3 regions of the Aquamicrobium segne genome follow, and region 2 is predicted to be linked to each of the others. Evidence: predicted binding sites of a transcription regulator. Region 2 holds the regulator's gene; each other region holds the start of a gene.
What was found. Region 2 encodes PhoB, which activates phosphate uptake and scavenging genes when phosphate is short. Its sites were predicted from a motif close to TGTCATNNANCTGTCAT; they were not measured.
Positions count from the first base shown of each region.

Region 1 (4,245 bases), on a different contig from region 2:
GCAGCAGAAAAGGCGTCCCAGCCCACGCCACGGAAACCGCGTTTCTCGATGTAATTTGCAAGGGCTGGCGAAATGCCTTCCGGCGGGGTCCAGCGTGGCACCATGAGCTCCGCAGGCGGATCACGTCCGACGCGACGCCAGGCCCAGAGGTAGAAGGCAAGCACGATCGCCAGTCCACCACTGCCAATGATCCAGCCAAGATTGTCGTGCCACCAGTCGGCCCTGCGTTCGGCTGCAGAAAGGGGGGCGACCATATTTTTTGGAAATGCGACAACCGCCGTCAGCCCTTCGCGCGGGCCAAGCACCCGTGTTGCCTCGATGAATATGCGATTGCCACCATCCCGTCGCTCGGCCCGTGCTGCCTGCTCGGTCGATCCGTAACGGCCCGTATAGTAGGTGATGTCTGTCGCACGACCGCTTGCCGGCAGCCTGATCTCGGCGCTCGATTTCAGAATCGGAAAGTCCCAGCCATTGCCGGTGACATTCCAGTAGAGTTCGTCATGATCGTCGAAATAGCGGATCTGCCGCGTTGTCTCATAGGTGATCTCGTAGCTGTGCAGCCCGTGTGGCAGGAGCGTCGCTGCATGGCCGATCCGGATGCGCAGGACACCGGAATCGCGCTCGAGCGTATAGTTTTCATGTTTACCATCACGCATAACCGACTGGACATCCAGCTTTACTTCGCGTGTACGACCGGTCTCATCTTCATAACGCAGCGGAATGTCACGAAAGATGCCGCGCGAAATCTGCCGGCCTTCGACATTGACGGCAATGGTTTCTGTCACCGTCAATGTCGCATCAGGGGCAACCTCGACGAGCGCGTGAAAATTGCGGATTTCCTCAGCCGCCAGCGCGTATCCAGACAGGCCGAAAACCAGCAGGACGGCAATGACAAATCGTGCCATGGACCTCATCTGAAGGGCCTTCAGTTGAACGACACCTTCGGCACGGCGCGGTCCTGTGCATTCTCGATCTCGAAATATTCGGCCTGGCTAAAGCTGAACATATTGGCGATCAGGTTGGAAGGAAAACTTTCGACCTTGACGTTCAGATCGCGCGCTGCTCCGTTATAGTAGCGCCGCGCCATCTGGATTTCGCTTTCGAGTGTCTCAAGCGAACCCTGCAACTGCATGAAGTTCTCATTGGCCTTGAGGTCGGGATAGGCTTCCGCAACCGCAAAAAGCCTGCCCAGCGCTTGCCCAAGCATGCCTTCCACCTGCGCACGTCCGGCGACATCATCTCTGGGCAAGCTTTGCGCACGCGTGCGCAGCACGGTCACTTCCTCCAGTGCGGCACGTTCGTGCTGGGCGTATCCCTTGACAGTCTCGATCAGGTTGGGGATCAGGTCAGCACGCCGCTTCAACTGCACATCAATGCCCGACCAGGCTTCGCGCATCATTTGGCGAGCCTTCACGAGGCCGTTATAGGCAACAACCACATATCCAGCGATCACCAAAAGAATGATAAGCAGGATCGTCCCGAAACCGAAATCCACGATCAAGTTCCCCCTCTCCTGAAAAACCTGAAGTGTCGCGTATCTGTCAGGCGCCAAAGTGTAAGCTGCAGGTGTTTTTAGGACATTTCTTTGTGCGACTATAGCTTTTTGTGATGCATCTCGTAAAGCGCCTTGCCGTTGAAAGGCTCCGTGCGGCTTGGAAAAATTGTAGAATTTCTCCCAGGCAACGGAGATTTTATCGAAAAGAGTAAGATAATCTTCTCTTTTTCTCAAAACAGGTTGCACTTGATTGTAAAGCACGATGCGATTGCAACTGAACAAAACGAGCGGAGCGCAATCATGGATAAAATGAAAAAGAAGGAATACGAGAAACTGCTCGAGCCCTTGCAACTGGAGTTAAACAATGTCGCGCGGTGGTTGAGCAAGACCGGCAAGCGAATGATGGTGCTGCTTGAGGGGCGCGACACAGCCGGAAAGGGCGGTGTCATCAATACAATCAGCGAGCGGTTGAACCCTCGCCAGGTGCATACGGTAGCATTGCCCAAGCCGACCGAGCGCGAAGCAACGCAGTGGTATTTTCAGCGCTATGTGGCTCACTTGCCAGCGGCAGGAGAACTCGTGCTGTTTGACCGCAGCTGGTACAATCGCGCTGGCGTCGAGAAGGTCATGGGGTACTGTTCTGACGCTGAATATCATGAGTTCCTCGCACAGGCGCCGCTGTTTGAGAAGTTGCTTGTGGATGATGGTATCCTGCTCTTCAAATATTGGCTGGCGGTCGATCAGAAATATCAGGAGGAGCGCTTTGCCGAACGGGCTCAGGATCCTCTGAAGCGCTGGAAGCTTTCACCGGTGGATCTGGAATCGCGTAATCTTTATGAGGACTATGGTCGCGCCCGCGATGCGATGTTCCATGCCACCCACACGCCTCATGCTCCCTGGTATATGGTCGAATTCAATGACCAGCGCCGCGGCAGGCTCAACCTGATCCGACACCTGCTTGATCTGGTGCCAGACTATAAATTGCCGGATGAGGCGCTGGAATTGCCCTCTCTGACAGGCAAGCCATCGAAGGAACGCTATGATGGACCCGTCAAGCCGGTTACGGACCATTATTAATAGGTCCTGACTCTAACGACTATCCCTTCCTAGAGCATTTTGTGTGACGTCAGATGGGCTCCATCTGTACTCACAAAATGCTCTAGCCAGCAGGTGGCAGGGCTGCTGGCGGCCACGGGCAAAACACGGCCTTTCCGAAACAGGTCGTGTTTTACGCCGGTTCGGCCAGAGCCTCGCGCTTCTTCAGCAAAGGCCGCAATGCGATCGGCAGGAAAATCAGCGTGCCGACAATCGTGCTGGTCAGTTCTGGTGCGACAAGCAGGAATGCGGCAAAGGCCAGCAAAATCCTTTCCCACCACCACAACCGATCTGCGAGATAATCGGAAAACGCCGCCGACAAGGCGGTGATCCCTAAAACGCAGCCATAGGTCGATAGCAGGAACTCATAGAGCGAGAAGTTCTCGACCATGATGAGCATGGAGGGCGAGAATACGAATACGAACGGCACCAGCGCCTTGCCCATGGAAAGGCGGAAGGCGGTGTTGCCGGTCGTGAATGGATTGGAATTGGCAATGCCTGCGGTGGCATAGGCGCAAAGGGCGACCGGCGGCGTGATGTCGGCCAGAATGCCATAATAGAAGACGAAGAAGTGAGCGACGATCGGCTCGACGCCGAGCAGCGCCAGAATTGGCGCGGCCACCGTCACCATGATGAGATAGTTGGCCGTGGTCGGCACGCCGGTTCCCATGACGATGCAGACCACGCCGGTCAGGATCAGCGTCATCATCAAGGTCAGTGCAGCCGTTCCCATCAGCCCGAAGGGAATGAAGGGTGCGATGCTGGCGGCCCAGCCGGAAGCGGTCGAGGTGACCATGAAGGCGACCTTGAAGGAAACCCCGGTCAGGGTGACGACGCCGATGATGATGCCGACGGTGGCGGCCGCCGCGCCGACGGCCAGCGCATATTTCGCACCCATGACGAAGCCTTCAAACACGTCTGAGATGGTCAGCCGGTTGCGCGGATTGAGCAGGCCGACGACGATGCACAGCGTGATGCCCCAGAAGGCCGCCAGATAGGGCGTATAGCCGTTCATCAGTACGCCAAGCAGCACGAAGAGCGGAAACAGCGTTGGCCAGTCGCGCTTCAGCACTTTCCAGATTTGCGGCATCTCGTCCCTGGTCAGGCCGCGCAGGCCGCGGCGCTTGGCCTCGAAATGCACCTGCATCAACACGCCGAAGAAATGCATGAAAGCCGGCACAAAGGCGGCAATCATGATGTGGGTATAGGGAATGCCGAGAAACTCGATCATCAGGAAGGCGGCAGCGCCCATGATCGGCGGGGTGATCTGGCCACCGGTGGAGGCGGCGGCCTCGACGGCGGCGGCGAAATGGCGCTTGTAGCCGATGCGGATCATCGCCGGGATTGTCAGTGCGCCGGTTGTCACCGCATTGGCGATGGACGAGCCGGTGATGGTGCCCAGAAGCGCCGAGGAGACGACCGCCACCTTGGCCGGCCCGCCAGCATAGCGCCCGGCAAGCGAGGTGGCCATGTCGATGAAGAGCTGGCCGAGCCCCATGCGGGTGGCGAGCACGCCAAACAGCACGAAATGGAAAACATAGGTTGCGATCACGCCGACCGGCAGACCGTATATGCCCTGACTGGTGAGGTAGAGATGGTTGACGACGGAGGACCAGGACGCACCCGGATGAACCAGCACGCCCGGCGCATAACGG
Region 1 is NZ_JBHSLL010000045.1:1,349-5,593, forward strand. It holds gene ACFPLB_RS12600 (DUF2207 domain-containing protein) at 1-905, opposite strand, end outside; gene ACFPLB_RS12605 (LemA family protein) at 926-1,474, opposite strand; gene ppk2 (polyphosphate kinase 2) at 1,796-2,572, shown strand; gene ACFPLB_RS12615 (TRAP transporter permease) at 2,724-4,245, opposite strand, start outside.
Region 1: the regulator PhoB is predicted to act here: its motif matches at 1,529-1,545, upstream of ppk2 (polyphosphate kinase 2).

Region 2 (4,245 bases):
AAGGAAAAAACCATGAATATCATGGATGAAGCCATTCTGGAGAAGGCCATGAGCGCAGATGTGGCGCCCGCCACCAATGAGAACATCAAGATGCGCGGCGAGAAGGTGTGTGTCTTTTATGGCGACAAGCAGGCCCTGTTCGGGGTGGATCTTTTAATCCGTCAAAATCAGGTCACAGCCCTGATTGGCCCGTCCGGCTGCGGAAAATCGACCTTTTTGCGCTGTCTCAACCGGATGAATGACACGATTGATTCAGCCCGTGTCGAAGGAAAGATCACGCTGGATGGCGAAGATATTTATGATCGCAATATCGACGTGGTCGAGTTGCGCTCACGTGTCGGTATGGTGTTCCAGAAGCCGAACCCGTTTCCAAAATCGATCTATGAGAATGTGGCCTATGGCCCACGCATTCACGGTCTGGCGCGCAACAAGGCCGATATGGACGCCATTGTGGAAACCAGCCTGAAGCGGGCGGGCCTGTTCAATGAGGTGAAGGATCGCCTTAATGATCCGGGCACCGGCCTTTCAGGTGGCCAGCAGCAGCGCTTGTGTATTGCACGCGCCATTGCCGTTTCGCCTGAAGTCATCCTGATGGATGAGCCATGCTCGGCGCTCGATCCGATTGCCACCGCGCGTGTGGAGGAACTGATCGACGAGTTGCGGGAAAATTACACCATCGTCATCGTCACCCACTCCATGCAGCAGGCCGCGCGCGTTTCGCAGCGCACCGCCATGTTCCATCTTGGCAATCTGGCTGAGGAAGGGCCGACGGAGAAGATGTTCACCAATCCTGATGACAAGCGCACGCAAGATTACATCACCGGCCGCTTCGGTTGAGGATTTGCCGCTGTCATGGCAACAGATGAGGGACGCATGATGAGCACTCATACGGTAACCGCCTTTGATGAAGATCTCAAAGAGATCCAGCAATTGGTGCGCGATATGGTGAACCTGGCCAGCACGATGATTGATGAGGCCACGAAAAGCCTGATTTCTACTGACAGCGCATTGGCAAAGCGGGTTGTTTCAGAAGATCTCATCATGGATGATTATCAGCGGCGGCTGGATGATCGCGCCATTGTGCTGATTGGCAAGCGTCAGCCGATGGCGCAGGATCTGCGCGCCGTTGTGGGAGCGCTACGCATGGCCGGTGATCTGGAACGGATCGGCGATCTGGCCAAAAACATCGCCAAGCGTGTCGATGCGGTTGGCAAATCCTCCATGCCGCGCGAACTGGCCCGTTCGATTGAGGATATGACCGGGCTGGTTTTGGAACAGGTGCACGGCGTTATTGAAGAATATGAGGCGCGCAACCCGGAAGGACTGGTGCGGTTGCGTGACGAAGATGAACTGATCGACGTGCGCTATACCGCCGTTTTCCGTGAATTGCTGACCTATATGATGGAAGATGCACGCAATATCACGGCTTGTACGCATTTGCTGTTTTGCGCCAAGAATCTGGAGCGGATTGGTGACCACGTCACCAATATTGCAGAAAATGCCTATTATGTGCTGACTGGTGCGCAATTGCCTGTCGAGCGTCCCAAGCAGGACGAGACCGGCATGCCTGCGCCCGTAGCCTGAGCCGGTTTCAGGAGCAGGAAATGATTGCGCCACGTATCATGGTGGTTGAGGATGAGGAGCCACTGGGCATTCTCTTGCGCTACAATCTGGAAGCGGAAGGCTATCAGGTCGAGATCATCACCCGTGGTGATGAAGCAGAATTGCGCTTGCAGGAAAATGTGCCTGATCTTTTGATCCTCGACTGGATGGTGCCGGTCATTTCGGGCATTGAATTGTGCCGGCGGCTGCGGATGCGCGAGCAAAGTGCGCGCTTGCCGGTCATCATGCTGACGGCGCGTGGTGAAGAAAGCGACCGGGTGCGCGGCCTTTCCACCGGGGCTGATGATTATCTGGTCAAGCCTTTTTCCATGCCGGAACTGGTGGCGCGGGTCAAAGCCCTGCTGCGGCGCACCAAGCCCGAGGTTTTGTCGTCCGTGCTTACGGTTGGCGATATTGTGCTCGATCGCGAGCAGCACCGTGTCTATCGTCAGGAGCTTGAGATCAGGCTTGGTCCGACCGAGTTTCGGTTGCTGGAATTTTTCATGCAAAATCCTGGCCGGGTTTTTTCGCGCGGGCAATTGCTGGACAATGTGTGGGGCGAGACAATCTATATTGATGAGCGCACGGTCGATGTGCATGTGGGCCGATTGCGCAAGGCGCTCAATCATGGGGCTATGCCCGATATTATCCGCACGGTGCGTGGTTCAGGCTATGCGATCAGGCCGGAATAAGGGCATCTCTGTACTCACAAAAATGCTCTGGTGGTTGTCACCTCACGCTTGTCAAGATACACGGACTTGCTACTAATGCCTTATATATTGAGGGATTACGCAGCCTGTTGAAAAGACTCTTTCCGCTTCTTACCTTTTTGGCCATTGCCCTGATCAGTCTGGCAATGGCGGGATTTGCCTATTTTGGCAGTCAGGAAGCGGCACGTATCAAGTTTGAGGCCATTGTTGATGATGCGATCTCGCGGATTGAAACGCGGCTGGATCTGCATCTGACCCTGTTGAAAACCACACAGGCTTTTCTCGATACACATGAAAATCGGGTCAGTCAGCCGCAATTCCAGGCTTTTATTGCGGCGCTGGACATGAAGGTGAATTTCCCGGGCCTGCGTGGTCTGGGCACTTTGCGGCTGGCGCGCACAGGCGATGAGGAGCAGATCAGGAGCCTCATCCATCAGGAACAGGGGCTGGAGCGCGAAATCTATCCTGAAACGGATCAGCAATGGCGCGCACCTGTTGTGATTTTTGAGCCGCGCAAACCGTCCAGCGACATGTTGATTGGCTATGACATGTTTTCAGACCCGATCCGTCGTCAGGCGATGGAAATGGCGATGAGCGATGACGCTCTACATGCCACAGCACCGCTCATGCTGGGTGAAAATGCCGGAGTTGACCCATTTGCGGGCTTTGTTGTTTTTGTGCGGTTGAAGAATGCCCGGCCTTTTGCCGCAACTCAAACGCCGCCTCCGCTTACCGACGGCTTTCTTTATGCCGGGTTTCGTTCTGATGAGTTGTTCAATTCGGCGCTGCTGCGTATGCCCCTGCTTCCTGTCCATGTCACCATTTATGACAGCCAGACAGGAGAAGAAAAACCGATGTTCAATTCCGCAACGCCCGCCATCACGATGGGGAACCTTGTGGATACGCGCTATATGAATGTGGCTGACCGCCAGTGGGCTTTGAAATTTGAGCCAACGGTTGCGTTTTCGCCACCATCCTCGCCTGTGATCCCTGTCATGCTTGGCCTGTTTGGGTTGTTGTCGGCTGTCGCTATTGCGCTGGTGTCCCGCTACAGGGAACGCGCCTATGATGCTGCTGAAAAACTGCATGAAACAGCCGAAAAGAGCCTTTTGGAAAAGGATTTGATGCTTCAGGAGATGAAGCACCGGATCAAGAATCTCATTTCCCGCATATTGGCGATTTCCAGACAGACGGCCTCACGGGCCGCCGATGTGAATGAGTTTTCTGAATCCTTTACCGCCCGCTTGCAGGCGATGGCCGCTTCACAGGATATGCTGACGCGCTCGCGCTGGCAAAAGGTGGATCTTATGGAGTTGCTGCGCATTGAACTGGAGCAGGTGTTTGGCAACGATCTTCAGCCGGGGCTGTTGAATGGCCCGCAGGTTTTACTCGATGAGGCTGCCACACAGGCGCTGGGCCTGACTTTTCATGAACTGGCGACCAATGCCTTGAAATATGGAAAAGCAAGCAATTCGATTGATGCGCTCAAGGTTGACTGGCGGGTGGAAGGGCAGCACCGCAAGCGGATGTTGATCTTGAACTGGCGTGAATCGGAACAGGAAAATCTTCAGAAGCCTGAAAGCATCGGCTTTGGCACCAAACTGATTGATGTCAATATCACCCGTGAACTTGGCGGGTCTATCAGCCGACGTTTTTTGCCGAGCGGCCTTCAGGTGAAAATCCGCATTCCGCTGAAATAAGCAGGCTGGCCGCTGAAACAAGAAGGCCGGCAGAGCCGACCTTCTTCTTCCGCATGATCTTATCTTAAAAAGTCTGCAACTTTTCTAAGATCAGTTGCAGCGGGCGGTGTAGATGCGGCGGGTATCGGGATCGCGATATTCGCAATAGCCATTGCGCAAATTGCGGACCAGAAGGCCCGAGCCGGCACCGACTGCCGTGCCGATAAGCGCACCCTTGGTGCCGCCGGCAATGC
Region 2 is NZ_JBHSLL010000056.1:60,547-64,791, reverse strand. It holds gene pstB (phosphate ABC transporter ATP-binding protein PstB) at 13-837, shown strand; gene phoU (phosphate signaling complex protein PhoU) at 877-1,584, shown strand; gene phoB (phosphate regulon transcriptional regulator PhoB) at 1,608-2,294, shown strand; gene ACFPLB_RS14945 (CHASE domain-containing protein) at 2,402-4,012, shown strand; gene ACFPLB_RS14940 (hypothetical protein) at 4,103-4,245, opposite strand, start outside.

Region 3 (4,245 bases), on a different contig from region 2:
CGCCAGCCCCTCATAGACAACGATGCGAATCGAGTTGGAACCAATGTCGATGATGGAAACCGGACGCCTGTCCTGAAGCCGGCCTTGCGAGACAGCAATCATCAGCCTTGCGTCGGAACGCTTTTCTTGCGGCGCTGAAACCGGGCGATCTGCTTTGGCGCATGAGATTTCAAGGCATCGCCACGTCCCGAAAGGCTGGGATTGGTCATGAAATACTCCTGCGCATTGAACGGCTCCTCGCCTTCTTCAAGCACCACCCGGCGCGACGTTCCATCGACCAATACTTCAAAACTCTGCTGATTGTCCACCAGATTGCCCAGCATGATCTGATCCAGAATCTGCTCATGCACAGTCGAGTTGGTGATCGGCACCATGGTTTCAACCCGGCGGTCCAGATTGCGCGGCATCAGGTCCGCCGAACTGATATAGACAATTGCCTCATCAGAAGGCAGTCCATGGCCATTGCCGAAACAATAGACGCGGCTGTGTTCCAGAAAACGCCCGACAATGGATTTGACCCGGATATTTTCCGACAATCCCGGCACCTGAGGTCGCAAGCAGCAAATACCACGCACAATCAGATCAATTTCCACACCGGCCTGGCTTGCCTCATAAAGCGCATCAATAACAACGGGATCGACAAGCGAGTTCATCTTCATCCATATGCTGCCGACACCCCCTTCGCGCACATGGCGGACTTCATCTTCAATATGCGACAGGATGCGAGTGCGCAGCGTGAAAGGAGACATGGCAAGCTGCATTTCCTCAGCCGGTTCGGCATAGCCGGTGATGAAATTGAAAACCTGCAACACATCGCTGGCAATCTGCGGGTCTGTGGTGAAAAATGACAAATCCGTATAGATACGCGCCGTGATGGGGTGATAATTTCCGGTGCCCAGATGCACATAATTGCGCATTTTTCCTTCTTCGCGCCGCACCACCAGCGACATTTTGGCATGGGTTTTCAGTTCCAGAAAACCAAACACCACCTGAACACCGGCGCGCTCAAGATCACGCGCCCAGCGAATATTGGCTTCTTCATCAAAACGCGCCTTGAGTTCAACCAGCGCGGTAACAGATTTACCCGCTTCCGCCGCATCGATCAGCGCACGTACAATGGGGCTGTCATTTGATGTGCGATAAAGTGTTTGCTTGATTGCCACAACTTCAGGATCAAGGGCTGCCTGCCGCAGAAACTGTACCACCACATCAAAAGATTCATAAGGGTGGTGAACGACAATGTCTTTTTCCTGGATGGCTGCAAAACAATCGCCCCCATGCTCGCGAATACGCTCGGGAAAGCGAGGATTATAAGGGATAAATTTAAGATCATCACGCGCCAGGCCGACAATTTCGGAAATCTGGCTGAGCGCCAGCGGCCCGTTCATGACACTGACGCGATTTCTGGCGACACCCAGTTCACTGGTTACAAATTCGCGCAGGCTTTCCGGCATATGGCTGTCAAATTCAATGCGGATGACCGAACCGCGCCGACGGCGCTTGAGAGCCGTTTCAAACAGTTGTACCAGATCTTCGGATTCTTCCTCAACCTCGATGTCACTGTCACGAATAATCTGAAACGTGCCTGATCCTCTGACTTCATAGCCGGGAAACAGACGGCCGATATAAAGGCCCACCACATCTTCCAGCAACAAAAAGCGCACATGCTTTTTCCGATCCGGCAGGCGGATATAACGCTTGAGAGCCGGCGGCAGCCGCAAAAGCGCGCTCATATCTTGGCTCTGTCTTATCTGATGCAACTGAAGCGCAATGGAAAAGCCAAGATTGGGAATGAAGGGAAAGGGATGGGCCGGATCAATCGACAAAGGTGTCAGAACCGGAAACACCTGTTCGTGAAAATACTCATCCAGCCAGGCTTTTTCATCCCGGTCGAGATCTGACACCTTGACCGTTGCAACACCTTCTTTTTCAAGAAGCCTCATCAGTTCAGCCAGCACTTTCTGCTGGTCATTTTGCAATCGCTCAATCTCGCGCAAAACCTGCTCAAGCTGCTGTTCAGGCGTTCGACCATCCGGGCTTTTCAGTGCAATGCCCTGGCGCACCTGTCCGGCAAGCCCCGCCACGCGCACCATAAAGAACTCATCAAGATTGGCCGCTGAAATCGACAGAAAACGTACCCGTTCCAGAAGCGGATGCCGTTCATTACGCGCCTCTTCCAGCACACGCCGGTTAAATTGCAGCCAGGAGAATTCACGATTGACGAAGCGGTCCGGATTACCATTTTCATCCGGGGCAATTTCGGCAGTGGTAAACTGCGCCTGTTTCGGCTTCAATTCATTCATGTTTTCAGATTTCCCTCAAGGCTTTCAATATGCAAGCCTCACCATCAGTCAACCGTATATTATACAGCATCCTTTGGCAGAGTTTTACGACAGTTTCATTTCATATGCTTGCAAAGATTCCGCTTATGATCCAAATGCAGAGGACAGTTTGAAGGAGACACGCATGGCTGGCAGCCCCATTCCCCATTTCCATAATCAACAGGGCCACGCGGCAATCGAGATCGGTGTGAAGGAATTCAAATGCGTTGGTTCCAAACCGCCTTTCGATCATCCTCATATTTATCTGGATATGGGCGAGGATGATGAAAGGGTTTGTCCTTATTGCTCCACGCTCTATCGCTACAATGCAACGCTGGCTTTTTCTCAAACCATGCCTGAGGGATGCGCCTATGTTGAGAACGCAGCCTGAGCAGGCCATGTAAAGCAAACAATGGAGCCCGTAAGCACAAAACCCGTGCTGATTGCCGGGGCAGGGATCGCCGGTCTGACACTGGCCGTTGCCCTGGCACGGCAAGGCATTGCCAGCAAGATTTTTGAACAGGCTCCACAATTACATGCCTTTGGCGCCGGACTTCAGCTTTCACCCAATGCCACACATATTCTGGCAGAGCTTGGTGTTTTGCCGCATCTGCATGATCTGGCGCTGCAACCGGACTGCGTACAACTCAAGGATGCAAAGTCACTGCGCCTTCTGGCCCGTGTGCCACTGGGAAAATTTGCACAAACGCGCTGGAACGCGCCCTATCTTGTGGCCCACCGTGCAGATTTGCAGCAAGCATTGCTGACGCAGGCTGCCGCCTCCCCCTTGATCAAACTATCAACAGGAATGCGCCTTTCCAAAATTTCAACAGGTGCACATGACAGGATCAGCGCCTGCTTTAAAGAGGAAAACGGCGCAAGCCAAACCATTGAAAGCCATTTATTGATCGGCGCCGATGGTGTCTGGTCCCAAACCCGTCAAAATATCGCTGGTGGCGCCAGCAACCGGTTCAGCGGGCAGATTGCCTGGCGCACCACCATCAGCACCGAAAGCCCTGCCGGAAAAGCATTTTGTCAGATCGCAGATATAAATTGCGTAACCGCCTTTCTGCATGGCGACTTTCATCTGGTTGCCTATCCCTTGCGTGCCGGCAGGGAAATCAATCTGGTCGCCTTTACCCCCACGGGCAAAAATGCTGTTGCCGTGACCAGTCCCGTTGTCTTGCTCGACGCCTTTGCTCATGCCTCAAACCAGCTTGCAAGGCTTGCAGAACTGGTAGAGCATTGGACCCCATGGCCGCTTAATACGGTTGATTTTACGGCAAAGTGGAGTGCGCCGGGTCTGGTGCTGATTGGCGATGCCGCTCATGCTGTTACCCCCTTTGCCGCACAAGGTGCTGCCATGGCGATAGAAGACGCTGCCCTGCTTGCCCAGATGCTGGCTCAAAATCCTGCCACCATGCCAAATGCAATTGCCTCATGGGAAGAAAGCCGCAAGACGCGCCTTGCCAGGGTTGCAAGACGCGGAGCCTTGAACAAGCTGGCGTGGAACGCCACAGGGCCTGTAGCCCTTGCCCGCAATTTTATGCTGCGCGTCAAATCACCTGAAAGCCTGGCTGCCGATCTTGACTGGCTGTATGGCTGGCGCTTGCCGCAGGTTTAAGGTTTTTTGGCTTATGGCCAAAATGAAATCATTCGGCGTCGCATAAATGCAGCTAAACAAGAGTTTAGAGCATCTGAGATTCAACGCCGGCCAAAAAGCCGTTCAATATCGGTAAGTTTCAACTCGATATAGGTCGGTCGGCCGTGATTGCAGGTGCCTGAACCCGGCGTTTCCTCCATCTGGCGCAACAGCGCATTCATTTCTTCCGGCTTGAGACGCCGTCCCGAACGCACCGAGCCATGACAGGCCATGGTCGCGGCAATCTGGTGAAGTCGCTCAAGCAATGTCTGCGTCGTCTCA
Region 3 is NZ_JBHSLL010000023.1:3,596-7,840, reverse strand. It holds gene ppx (exopolyphosphatase) at 1-102, opposite strand, end outside; gene ACFPLB_RS08355 (RNA degradosome polyphosphate kinase) at 102-2,303, opposite strand; gene ACFPLB_RS08350 (zinc-finger domain-containing protein) at 2,467-2,712, shown strand; gene ACFPLB_RS08345 (FAD-dependent monooxygenase) at 2,734-3,945, shown strand; gene mutL (DNA mismatch repair endonuclease MutL) at 4,026-4,245, opposite strand, start outside.
Region 3: the regulator PhoB is predicted to act here: its motif matches at 2,390-2,406, upstream of ACFPLB_RS08355 (RNA degradosome polyphosphate kinase).